DNA from 3 places in the Paenibacillus sp. DCT19 genome. Region 2 is predicted to be linked to each of the others. Evidence: predicted binding sites of a transcription regulator. Region 2 holds the regulator's gene; each other region holds the start of a gene.
The links. Region 2 encodes Rex, which represses fermentation and respiration genes when NADH is low (regulators of the CRP and FNR family bind a similar motif). Its sites were predicted from a motif close to TTGTGAAATATTTCACAA; they were not measured.
Positions count from the first base shown of each region.

Region 1: pflB (formate C-acetyltransferase) is a predicted target of Rex. The motif match lies at 1,823-1,840, and genes of this name have one in related genera.
Region 3: DMB88_RS12715 (DUF2249 domain-containing protein) is a predicted target of Rex. The motif match lies at 1,899-1,916, and genes of this name have one in related genera.

Region 1 covers NZ_CP029639.1:4,256,616-4,260,120, reverse strand. The annotation lists gene adhE (bifunctional acetaldehyde-CoA/alcohol dehydrogenase) at 1-915, shown strand, start outside; gene DMB88_RS19330 (hypothetical protein) at 1,064-1,459, shown strand; gene pflB (formate C-acetyltransferase) at 1,922-3,505, shown strand, end outside.
Region 2 covers NZ_CP029639.1:4,075,519-4,079,023, reverse strand. The annotation lists partial or broken gene dinG (ATP-dependent DNA helicase DinG) at 1-1,441, shown strand, start outside; gene DMB88_RS18385 (redox-sensing transcriptional repressor Rex) at 1,654-2,307, shown strand; gene DMB88_RS18380 (amidohydrolase) at 2,294-3,505, shown strand, end outside.
Region 3 covers NZ_CP029639.1:2,791,794-2,795,298, forward strand. The annotation lists gene DMB88_RS12700 (hypothetical protein) at 1-482, opposite strand, end outside; gene DMB88_RS12705 (DUF2249 domain-containing protein) at 496-1,101, opposite strand; gene DMB88_RS12710 (hypothetical protein) at 1,088-1,462, opposite strand; gene DMB88_RS12715 (DUF2249 domain-containing protein) at 1,480-1,713, opposite strand; partial or broken gene DMB88_RS31070 (radical SAM protein) at 2,138-2,505, shown strand; gene DMB88_RS31075 (GTP 3',8-cyclase MoaA family protein) at 2,605-3,030, shown strand; gene DMB88_RS12725 (nitrate reductase subunit alpha) at 3,118-3,505, shown strand, end outside.

The sequences.
Region 1 (3,505 bases), 180 kb from region 2:
GAATATCCAGACACAGACTTTAATGATCTGAAGCAAAAATTCATGGATATCCGTAAACGGATCTACAAATATCCTAGACTTGGCGTAAAAGCAAAATTTGTGGCGATCCCAACAACATCGGGCACAGGATCGGAAGTAACATCATTTGCTGTTATCACGGATAAAAATCTAGGAAACACCAAATATCCACTGGCTGACTATGAGCTGACTCCTGACGTGGCGATCGTTGACCCTGAGTTTGTATACTCGCTGCCTAGAACAGCTGTAGCTGACACAGGTATGGACGTACTGACACATGCGATTGAAGCTTATGTATCTGTTATGGCGAATGACTATACGGATGGATTAGCAATCAAAGCCATTCAACTGGTGTTCCAGTATTTGGAGCAATCAGCATTACAAGGCGACAAACTGGCACGTGAGAAAATGCATAATGCTTCAACGATTGCAGGTATGGCATTTGCCAACGCATTCTTGGGTATCAACCACAGCTTGGCGCACAAATGGGGCGGTCAGTACCATACAGCCCACGGACGTACCAATGCGATTTTGATGCCACACGTTATTCGATACAACGCGAAAAAACCGACCAAATTCGCATCGTTCCCGAAATACTCGCACTTTGTGGCAGATGAGCGATATGCCGAAATTGCCCGCATTCTCGGATTGCCTGCTCGCACAACCGAAGAAGGGGTTAACAGCTTAATCAACGCTATCCGCAAAATGAACAAAACATTGGGTATCGAGGAATCGTTCCAAGAGATCGGATTTGATGCAAAAGATTTCGAAGCACATGTAGATTACCTGGCTGATCGTGCCTTCGAAGACCAATGTACAACTGCGAATCCGAAGCTGCCGCTGGTAACCGAATTAGCAGATGTATACCGCAACGCATTCTACGGTAAATTCGAATAATAATAATCTTCCGAAACATGCAACAGCTTGTTGAGGATGGCAATAGGTTCAGGGTTCCCCAAAATGGGGAGCCCCGATTGCCGTATGTTTTGAGGAACACGTAATCCGTGCTATAGCAGGTAGAACCGAAGGTTGGGAGGGAAAGGAGGTGGGCAGAAAAACGGAGGAGCGAAGCTCCCGCTTTTTCAGGAACTTATCACTTCATGTTTTGGCTCCAGAAAAGATGCAACAAGGAGTCCGCGTTGTAGCAAGGAGAACCAAAGGTTCACAGGGAAAGGAGATGGGCAGAAAAACAGAGGAGCGAAGCCCCTGCTTTTTCAGGAACTTATCACTTCATGTTTCGGCTCCAGAAAAGATGCAACAAGGAGTCCGGGTTGTAGCAAGGAGAACCAAAGGTTCGCAGGGAAAGGAGGTGGGCAGAAAAACGGAGGAGCGAAGCCCTCGCTTTTTCAGGAACTTATCACTTCATGTTTCGGCTCCAAATCGAGGAGGAGCCGCCCATCTTTTAAAAATGCAACACGGAATCCGTGATGTGGCAGTTTGAACCACCCGTTCACACGTTAACGGAGAGGACAGAAAAAACCTGAAGAAGCGAAGCGCTCGCCTGAAAGCTTTCTGAAAAAAAGCTACATCGGAAGCATAAGCTATTCCCGGATTTTCACCTTTGAGAAAGTAAATTGAAAAATCCGGGAATAACAGCGATCGGAAGGTTGTTCTGTCCGCGGAGTGGCCAGTGTGAACCATTTCCCACGGTTCAACATGACACACCGCAGGTGGAGTGCGTTAGTTCACTTACTTTGTGATAAAAATCACAGATGATGAAATCGCCAAGACGTATACTGAAAATGTAAGAAAAACATTCATTCCGCGGTTCCGGTTCCCAAGTAGAGAGAACGTGTTCCGGTTTATGTGAAACAATTCACATTAATCGCGGCTCTGGACACACAATGATACGAAGACGCAGCATGTTATGTGTCCAGAAATCCAAATTAGTGGAGGGATTACGATGTCGGTGATCGAAAAAGATGTCAAACAACAAACAGGCTGGAGAAACTTTACCAAAGGAACTTGGACTAAAACCGTTAATGTGAATGACTTTTTGGAACACAATTTGTCTCCATATTATGGCGATGAAGCATTTCTTGAAGGTGCAACCCAGAATACAAAAGAGTTGTGGGATATCGTATCTGATCTAACCAAAAAAGAACGGGATAACGGTGGTGTCCTTGACGTAGACGTTAATACGCCTGCAACAATTACTTCTCACCAACCAGGATATCTGGATCAATCCAAAGAGCAAATTGTCGGCGTTCAGACCGATGCTCCATTCAAACGTTCCATTCAGCCATTCGGCGGAATTCGCATGATGATTGATGCATGTGAAGCATATGGCTTCGAAATGCCTCAAGGTGTCATTGATATATTTACAAACATTCGTAAAACACATAACCAAGGTGTATTCGACGCTTATACTTCCGAGATGCGTGCAGCGCGTAAAGCAGGGATCATTACAGGTTTACCAGATGCTTATGGTCGTGGCCGGATCATCGGGGACTACCGCCGGGTAGCGTTGTACGGTGTAGACTTCCTAATTCGTAACAAAAAAGGCGAATTGAACGCCTTGGAAGTGGATATTATCGATGAAGATGTTATCCGTCTGCGTGAAGAGTTGTCTGAGCAGATTCGTGCCTTGCAAGAACTGAAACAATTGGGCGAAATGCACGGTTTCGATATTTCCTTGCCAGCAACAACAGCCAAAGAAGCGTTCCAATGGTTGTACTTCGGTTACCTGGCAGCGATCAAAGAGCAGAACGGTGCTGCAATGTCACTGGGACGTGTATCATCCTTCCTGGATATCTACATTGAACGTGATCTGCAAGAAGGCATTCTGACCGAAGAGCAGGCTCAAGAGCTGGTTGACCATTTTGTTATGAAACTGCGGATCGTGAAATTCCTGCGTACGCCGGACTATAACGAACTGTTCAGTGGAGACCCAACATGGGTAACCGAGTCCATCGGCGGGATGTCCGTAAATGGTGAGACACGTGTAACGAAAAACAGCTTCCGCTTCCTGCACACGCTGCATAACCTGGGACCTGCACCGGAGCCAAACCTGACTGTACTCTGGTCCACTAAACTGCCGGAAGCATTCAAAGAATATTGCAGTAAAGTATCTATCGAAACGAGCTCGATTCAATATGAGAATGACGATCTGATGCGTCCGATCTATGGCGATGATTACGGTATTGCTTGTTGTGTATCTGCAATGAAGATCGGGAAACAAATGCAATTCTTCGGTGCTCGTGCGAACCTGGCGAAAGCTCTCTTGTACGCAATCAATGGTGGTCGTGACGAGAAGTCTGGAGCACAAGTAGGACCTGAATTCCCTGCTATTACAAGCGAAGTGCTGGATTACAATGAAGTTATGAAACGCTTCAAACCAATGATGGAATGGCTGGCGAAGCTGTACATGAACACTCTTAACGTCATCCATTACATGCACGATAAATATAGCTACGAGCGGATCGAGATGGCATTGCATGACCGTGACATCGTTCGTACAATGGCTTGCGGTATTGCAGGTCTGTCG
Region 2 (3,505 bases):
CTCATCATCTGGAGGATGTAGCAGGCAAACATTTAGGCTTGCATATGAAATATTTCACGATGGTTCATACGCTCACACGTCTGTTTAAAGATAGCCGTAATGGCCAATTACCTATGCTTCGCTCCCAGCTATCAAGCCATGAAAAATCAGTACAATGGGGCTCAGCTATCGATCAGATGTTCCCGCTTGCGGTTGAAGTCAAGGACATGTGGGACAGATTGAGCGAGTCTTTATTTAATCTTCTTCCTGAGCGCACTGATGCTTCTCCAGGGGAGACGAGCCAATTCTCTCTTCGATTGAAGCCGTCAATGAAGCCAGATAAGTGGAAGGCGCTACAAGAGGATGAAAATCAAATATACGTAACGTTAGGTGACTTAATTCGCAAGGGCGATAAGCTGTTACTTGAGATCAAGGAAGAACAAGATGACTATCAAGCCGATAGCTTGATTACGGATATTACAGGTCTTCTGAAAGATCTGGCCTTACTCAAAGAAAATCTACGCTTCTTCATGCGAATGGATGATGCCAACACCGTCTATTGGATGGAAGCAAGTGGGCAATTCCGAAGTAAATCGCTACAGCTCTATGCGGTTCCTGTAGATGTCAGCGCACAACTGAAGGAATTATTTTTTGACAAAAAGAAAAGCGTCGTTCTGACTTCAGCTACCCTTTCTGTAGATAAGTCATTCCAATTTATGATTGAGCAATTAGGACTGCAGGAAGCAGCAGACCATAACCGCCTGCTTACGTCCTTGCTGCCGTCCCCGTTCCGTTATCGGGATCAGGCATTGCTTGTCATTCCGCGTGATTTCCCAAGTGTAAAAGGCAGCGTAGGGATGCACACTTTGTTGATATGTTGGTGCATTCACTAGCTGAAACTGCCATTGCGACGCGTGGACGGATGATGGTACTCTTCACGTCGTATCGGATGTTGAGACAAGTGTATGATCCGCTGAAGGAGGCCTTGGCTGGCAACGATATCTCGCTGCTCGGTCAAGGGGTGGATAGTGGTAGTCGTTCGAAGCTCACACGCCGCTTCCAAGACGCGAAGGCAACTGTGCTTTTGGGTACGAGCAGTTTCTGGGAAGGTGTAGATATTCCAGGGGATGCACTCACCTGTCTAGCTATTGTTAGATTGCCGTTCCAGCCGCCGAATCATCCACTTCTGGAAGCGAAAAGCGAGCTGTTGCAACAACAAAAGAAAAATCCATTTATGAAATTATCTGTGCCACAGGCTGTTATTCGTTTCAAGCAGGGGTTCGGAAGACTTGTACGCACAGCGAAGGACAGAGGCATCGTCATTGTATACGATACACGAGTCATTGAAGCGTATTATGGTAAGTATTTCTTATATTCATTACCAGGTCCCAAAATGGAGCATATGCTCACCGAACAGATGGTTCCACGAATTCGTGAGTGGTTAGACCAACCTACTGAATAAGCTTCGGAAGCAGTGCTATACGCACAAGCATTGCACCATGAATGCAATTAGTTGTAAAATTTATTAGATTCAATCATTGAGGAACAAAGGTTACCGCTATCATCATGTATATCATTGAGGCATCCTGTCCAGGTAAACCGTCATGTATGGATACGAGGATGCCTCCTATTTAATCTATTTACAGGGTCACATTGGTAAAGGGGAGTAAACGAATGAAATCAGATAAAATATCAGAAGCGGTAGTGCGGCGTTTGCCAGTTTACTTGCGCTATTTGAGTGAATTGAGTCAACGCGAGGTTACTACGGTTTCTTCTCAAGAACTAGGACTGCGCTTGGATCTTAATCCAGCTCAGATTCGGAAGGATCTAGCCTACTTTGGTGATTTTGGTCGCAAAGGCATTGGTTACGACGTTTCCTACTTAATCGAGAAGATTCGCCATATTCTGAAGATTGATCAGCAAATCAACGTGGCATTGGTGGGTGCGGGTAACCTTGGGCACGCCTTGTCCAATTACAATGCTTACTTAAAAGACAACATGAAGATCGTTGCCGTGTTTGATGCATACGAACCCAAAATCGGTACTCAGATTAATAGCCTGAAAGTGCAACCGATGAATGAATTATCAGATTCTGTCCAAAAGGATAATATTCGAATCGGCATCATTACAGTTCCAGATACAGAAGCTCAAAATGTAGCTGATCAACTGGTTGAATCGGGTATCGAGGCTATACTTAATTTTGCACCAACGATTTTGAAAACGCCGCCGCATATTCGCATTCATCATGCTGATTTTACGACGGATCTGCTCAGCCTAGCTTATTACCTGGAGAATGGAAAGGACGACGAGGAAGATGACAACAAATAAATGGGTTATTCATAACGGCAAATTTGCCGTAAACAGTGGTTTGGACTGGAAAGTCGTTCAAGGCTATATGGTTGTGGAAAATGATAAGATTGTGCATATTGGTGAGACGTTGCCGGAAGGGGACGAGAACCTGCCTAAAGTGGATGGAAAAGGACTTCTTTTCCTACCGGGTCTGATCAATACGCATGGTCATGCAGCAATGTCTTTGCTTAGAGGGCACGGCGATGATCTAGCTCTGCAAGTATGGCTGCAAGAAAAAATGTGGCCTATGGAAGCGAAAATGACAGCTGAAGATGTGTACTGGGGATCATCCCTGTCCGTATTAGAAATGCTCAAAGGCGGAACGACGGCTTTCCTCGATATGTATGATCATATGGATCAAGTGGCTAAAGTGGTAGAACAATCCGGGATTCGTGCTTCCCTAGCTCGTGGTGTTATTGGCCTGTGTTCAGAAGAAGAGCAGATGCGTAAGTTGGAAGAGTCGGCTGCATTTGCCCGTGAATGGCATGGACAAGCGGATGGCCGCATCACCACGGTAATCTCCCCACACGCTCCGTACACTTGTCCGCCAGATTACATAGAGAAGCTTGTACAAGTTGCACACGACTTGAATCTGCCTCTGCATACACACATGTCAGAAACGATCCGAGAAGTGGAGCAAAATGTAACGGATTATGGACTTCGTCCTGTAGCTCATCTGGAGAAACTGGGATTCTTCTCCCGTCCTTCCCTCGTAGCTCATGCCGTACATTTGAATGACGAGGAAATTGAAATTTTGGCTCGAAATCATGTTGCAGTCTCCCATAATCCGGGTAGTAACTTGAAGCTTGCTTCGGGTGTCGCTCGTGTACCGGATCTTCTAAAAGCCGGTGTGATGGTATCCTTGGGAACGGATGGCCCTGCAAGCAACAACAACCTGGATATGTTTGAAGAGATGAGACTGGCAGCACTTATTCATAAAGGAGTATCGGGTGATCCAACCGCTGTACCCGCTGGAGAAGCTCTTTTGTTAGGGACAGCTTACGGCGCTAAGTCTATTTTCTTAGATGACACGGGTCTATTAGAAGTAGGGATGAAGGCCGATTTTATCGCCCTCAACATTGAACAGGCTCATTTCTATCCGCATACAGATCTAATCTCCCATGCCATTTATTCGGCTTCAGCAAAAGACGTGGAGCATGTGTGGGTGGATGGTAAA
Region 3 (3,505 bases), 1.3 Mb from region 2:
GCAAAATTCAGTCCCATCAGCATACCGGAAAGTCCGGTCAGAACAAGATACAGACAAGAACAGGCGGCACTAATCGTTACCGGATTCCACTGAGAAGCACGGAAGAGTGTTACCGCCATATTCCATCCGAACAATAAAATACCAATTAAGGCTAGCGTAGCTGAACCGGCAATCCAATGAACATCTCCACGGATGAAACCATATAACATACCAGTAAGCCCGATGGTGAAGAAGAAGTAATGACAGTAGCCCAGCAGCAGACTGTAGATATTAGATTGCAGAATTACGTGGATCAATTGATATATCGCACCCATAGCAAGCATGGTTGCCCACCCCAGAACAAAGAGGTGAGCGTGAAACCAGCCTTCAGGGCCTCTTAATTCATCACCAAGCCAGCCTGTTAGCGAGAGCAGGGAGAAGGCGTGATACATAACAAATCCGAAGATGCCCGTGATGATAAAAAGAAACGGCAACCTGGACATGGCTTTCGCCTCCTTACCCTTTTTCAATTCTGACTTTCGCCGTACCGTCCGCTTGATCCTCAACCGTATATGGACAACCCAAATTGTTTAACTCTTCTATTAAGAACACGGGAACGCGATCGTTGTGAATGAGAACAACATCTCCAGGGTTGCAACGCTCGAGTGCAGCAAGCGTGCGCATCATCGGTTGTGGCGGTTCTAATCCGCGATTATCAAGCATTATGGTTGCAGATTTTGGCTGTTCTTCACCTTTCATTGCAACGGTAACTCCTTCAGGTCGCCCTAGACATGCTTCTTCATCTGATGCTGGCGACACATCAAGAGTAGACTCAACATTTTCAAGCTGCTGCGCAGATAATACATTTGCGCCTTTTTTGTTTTTCTTGTGAATGAAAGTGGTGACCCAGTGATCCGAGCTCATTCGTTCAGAAGAGTTGGAGTACCCTTTCAATTTGAGAATGCCAAGTAGCGGCGTTGGCTTAAATGGGGCATGAAGTACAAATACATCTTCAGGATGCAGACCTTTTACCGTATCCATAATGAGTTGAAATGGCTCCAGCTTCTTACTTAAATGAGGCCGTACATCCAATTCAATAATATTGACATCAGCTCGAGACATGTGCGTTCACATCCGATCCTGTACCCGCTACATTCGCCTGTTCGAGCAAGTGTTGTGATGACTCATATAGAGCAGCCATTCCGCCATACAGCGCATAAAAGAATGACTCCGGTGCATCCAGAGAGAAGGACAGGTATGCCTTAGGATCCATATCGAGCAATCGCTCAAAAAGTCTCGCACTGTCATAGGCGTAAAAACAAAAGTGTGTATATTCGAATACCGGCATTTTTTCATAAATCGTAATGATCTCGTGTGCATATTCCGCTTGATTCTGTTGCGCCATCTGAATCATGGTCATCGCATCTTCCAGCCGAAGCGTGATGCGAAGTGTGGTGTCATTTATGATATCAACTTGCGGCATGGCTGCTCATCTCCAATCTATCGTTTGCTGATTTTGACCTGGAAGGTTGTAGGTCCTTGTTCAATGTACTCCCAATCGAAGCCTTCAGGATGTGTAGATTGGAACTGGAATCGCAAAGGTTTCGGATCGTGATCATTAATAAGGAGCATTGATTCTTCCGGCTGCAATTGATCAAATGTTTCGAAAATGATTTTATGTTTCAGATGAGGTGGATACTCAGTGGCATTAATAGTAGCTGCATATGTGTTCATGATTCATTCCTCCAAGTGGGTTAGTGTGGTGCTGCAATTTGATTATAGAAAACGATAAGAAGGGGCTGTGTGAGCAGGCTCACATTTCCTATTGTCATAATCTTGCCTTATTTAAACGAGAATCCTGTTTGGAAAGGGATTGCGACGATTTTATAAATGTGCAAGTGTGCGCTATGTTTCACTTCTTGTGATATTTTGCACAGTTAGGCGAGCTAGACATCCTTATATTTAGCACCAAGATGACAATTGATGAGAGGAAGCATGTTTCCTCCTTCAGCCGAATATAGACAGCACCCTAGAGAAGGGAGGTACGTGTATGGAATCAAAATTAATGGATCCGTTCGGAAGAGTTCATGACTACTTGCGGATTTCGGTTACAGATCGTTGCAATCTGCGCTGTTTATATTGCATGCCAGAAGAAGGAATGCAGTTTGAACCGACAGAACGAATCCTGTCTTATGAAGAAATCACGTCGATCGTCAAGGCGCTTGCTCCACTGGGTATTCGGAAATTGCGTTTGACTGGGGAGAACCTCTGGTTCGCAAGGGGCTGGATCAATTGATTGCAATGTTATCCGCTATTCCAGGGATTGAGGATATTGCATTGACAACCAATGGCATCTATTTGGCAGCTTATGCGGATCGACTAAAGTCAGCGGGGTTAACTCGGGTCAACATTAGCTTGGATTCACTCAAGCCGGAGCGATTTGCAAGCATTACACGAGGCGGTAAGGTACATCGTGTGCTGGAGGGCATCAAAGCCAGTCAAAAGGCTGGATTTCAGCCCATCAAGCTAAATGTTGTTCTGATGAAAGGTGTAAATGACGATGAGGTGGAGGATTTTCTGCGCATGACACTGGAGGATCCAATTGATATTCGATTTATCGAGTACATGCCCATCGGTGATAGTGGGAGCAGCTGGAAGTCGAGTTATTTGCCGCTTGAACATGTGCTGAAGACTTGTGGAGCTAAATGGAACTACGAAAGCTGCGGTGATGTGTACGGCAATGGTCCAGCAGACAGTTACCGAATTGCTGGAGCCGCTGGAACGTTTGGTCTGATTCATCCCGTCAGCAGTCATTTCTGTGGTAGCTGCAACAGGCTCCGGTTAACAGCCGACGGCAACATTAAACCGTGTCTGTACTGGTCGGATGAGTACAATGTTCGCCCACTTGTTGGCAACGACAAGGCGGTGCAGGATCTGTTTTACAAGGCGCTCGGCTCCAAACCCGAAACTCATGACATGGTAAAAGCCTTAAAAGGGCAACAGATTGACGGAACACCTACGCTGCGGCATATGTCGCAGATCGGAGGATAGCAAGAGCAGCTTCGAATTCAGTTTAATCTCGATCTTAATTTCAGGTGCGGTATCGCATCAACAGGTCACATTTGTGGGAGGACAACAATGAGCAGCAAAAGCATGCCCTGGATGGGCAAACTGAAGTATTTTGCCAAACGTGAAAAAAACGCGGAAGGCTGGAGTGAGATGTCCCCGGTAAACCGGGACTGGGAGGACGTGTATCGTCGCCGCTGGCAGCATGATAAAGTGGTGCGTTCCACACATGGTGTTAACTGCACGGGTTCATGCAGCTGGCAGATTTATGTGAAAGACGGCATCGTGACGTGGGAAACGCAGGCGACGGATTATCCCTCTACCGGGCCGGATATGCCTGATTTTGAACCACGTGGATGCCCGCGTGGAGCAAGCTTCTCATGGTATTTATATAGCCCTTTGCGTGTGAGGTACCCTTACGTGCGTGGTGCCCTGCTGGAAATGTGGCGTGACGCTCTAA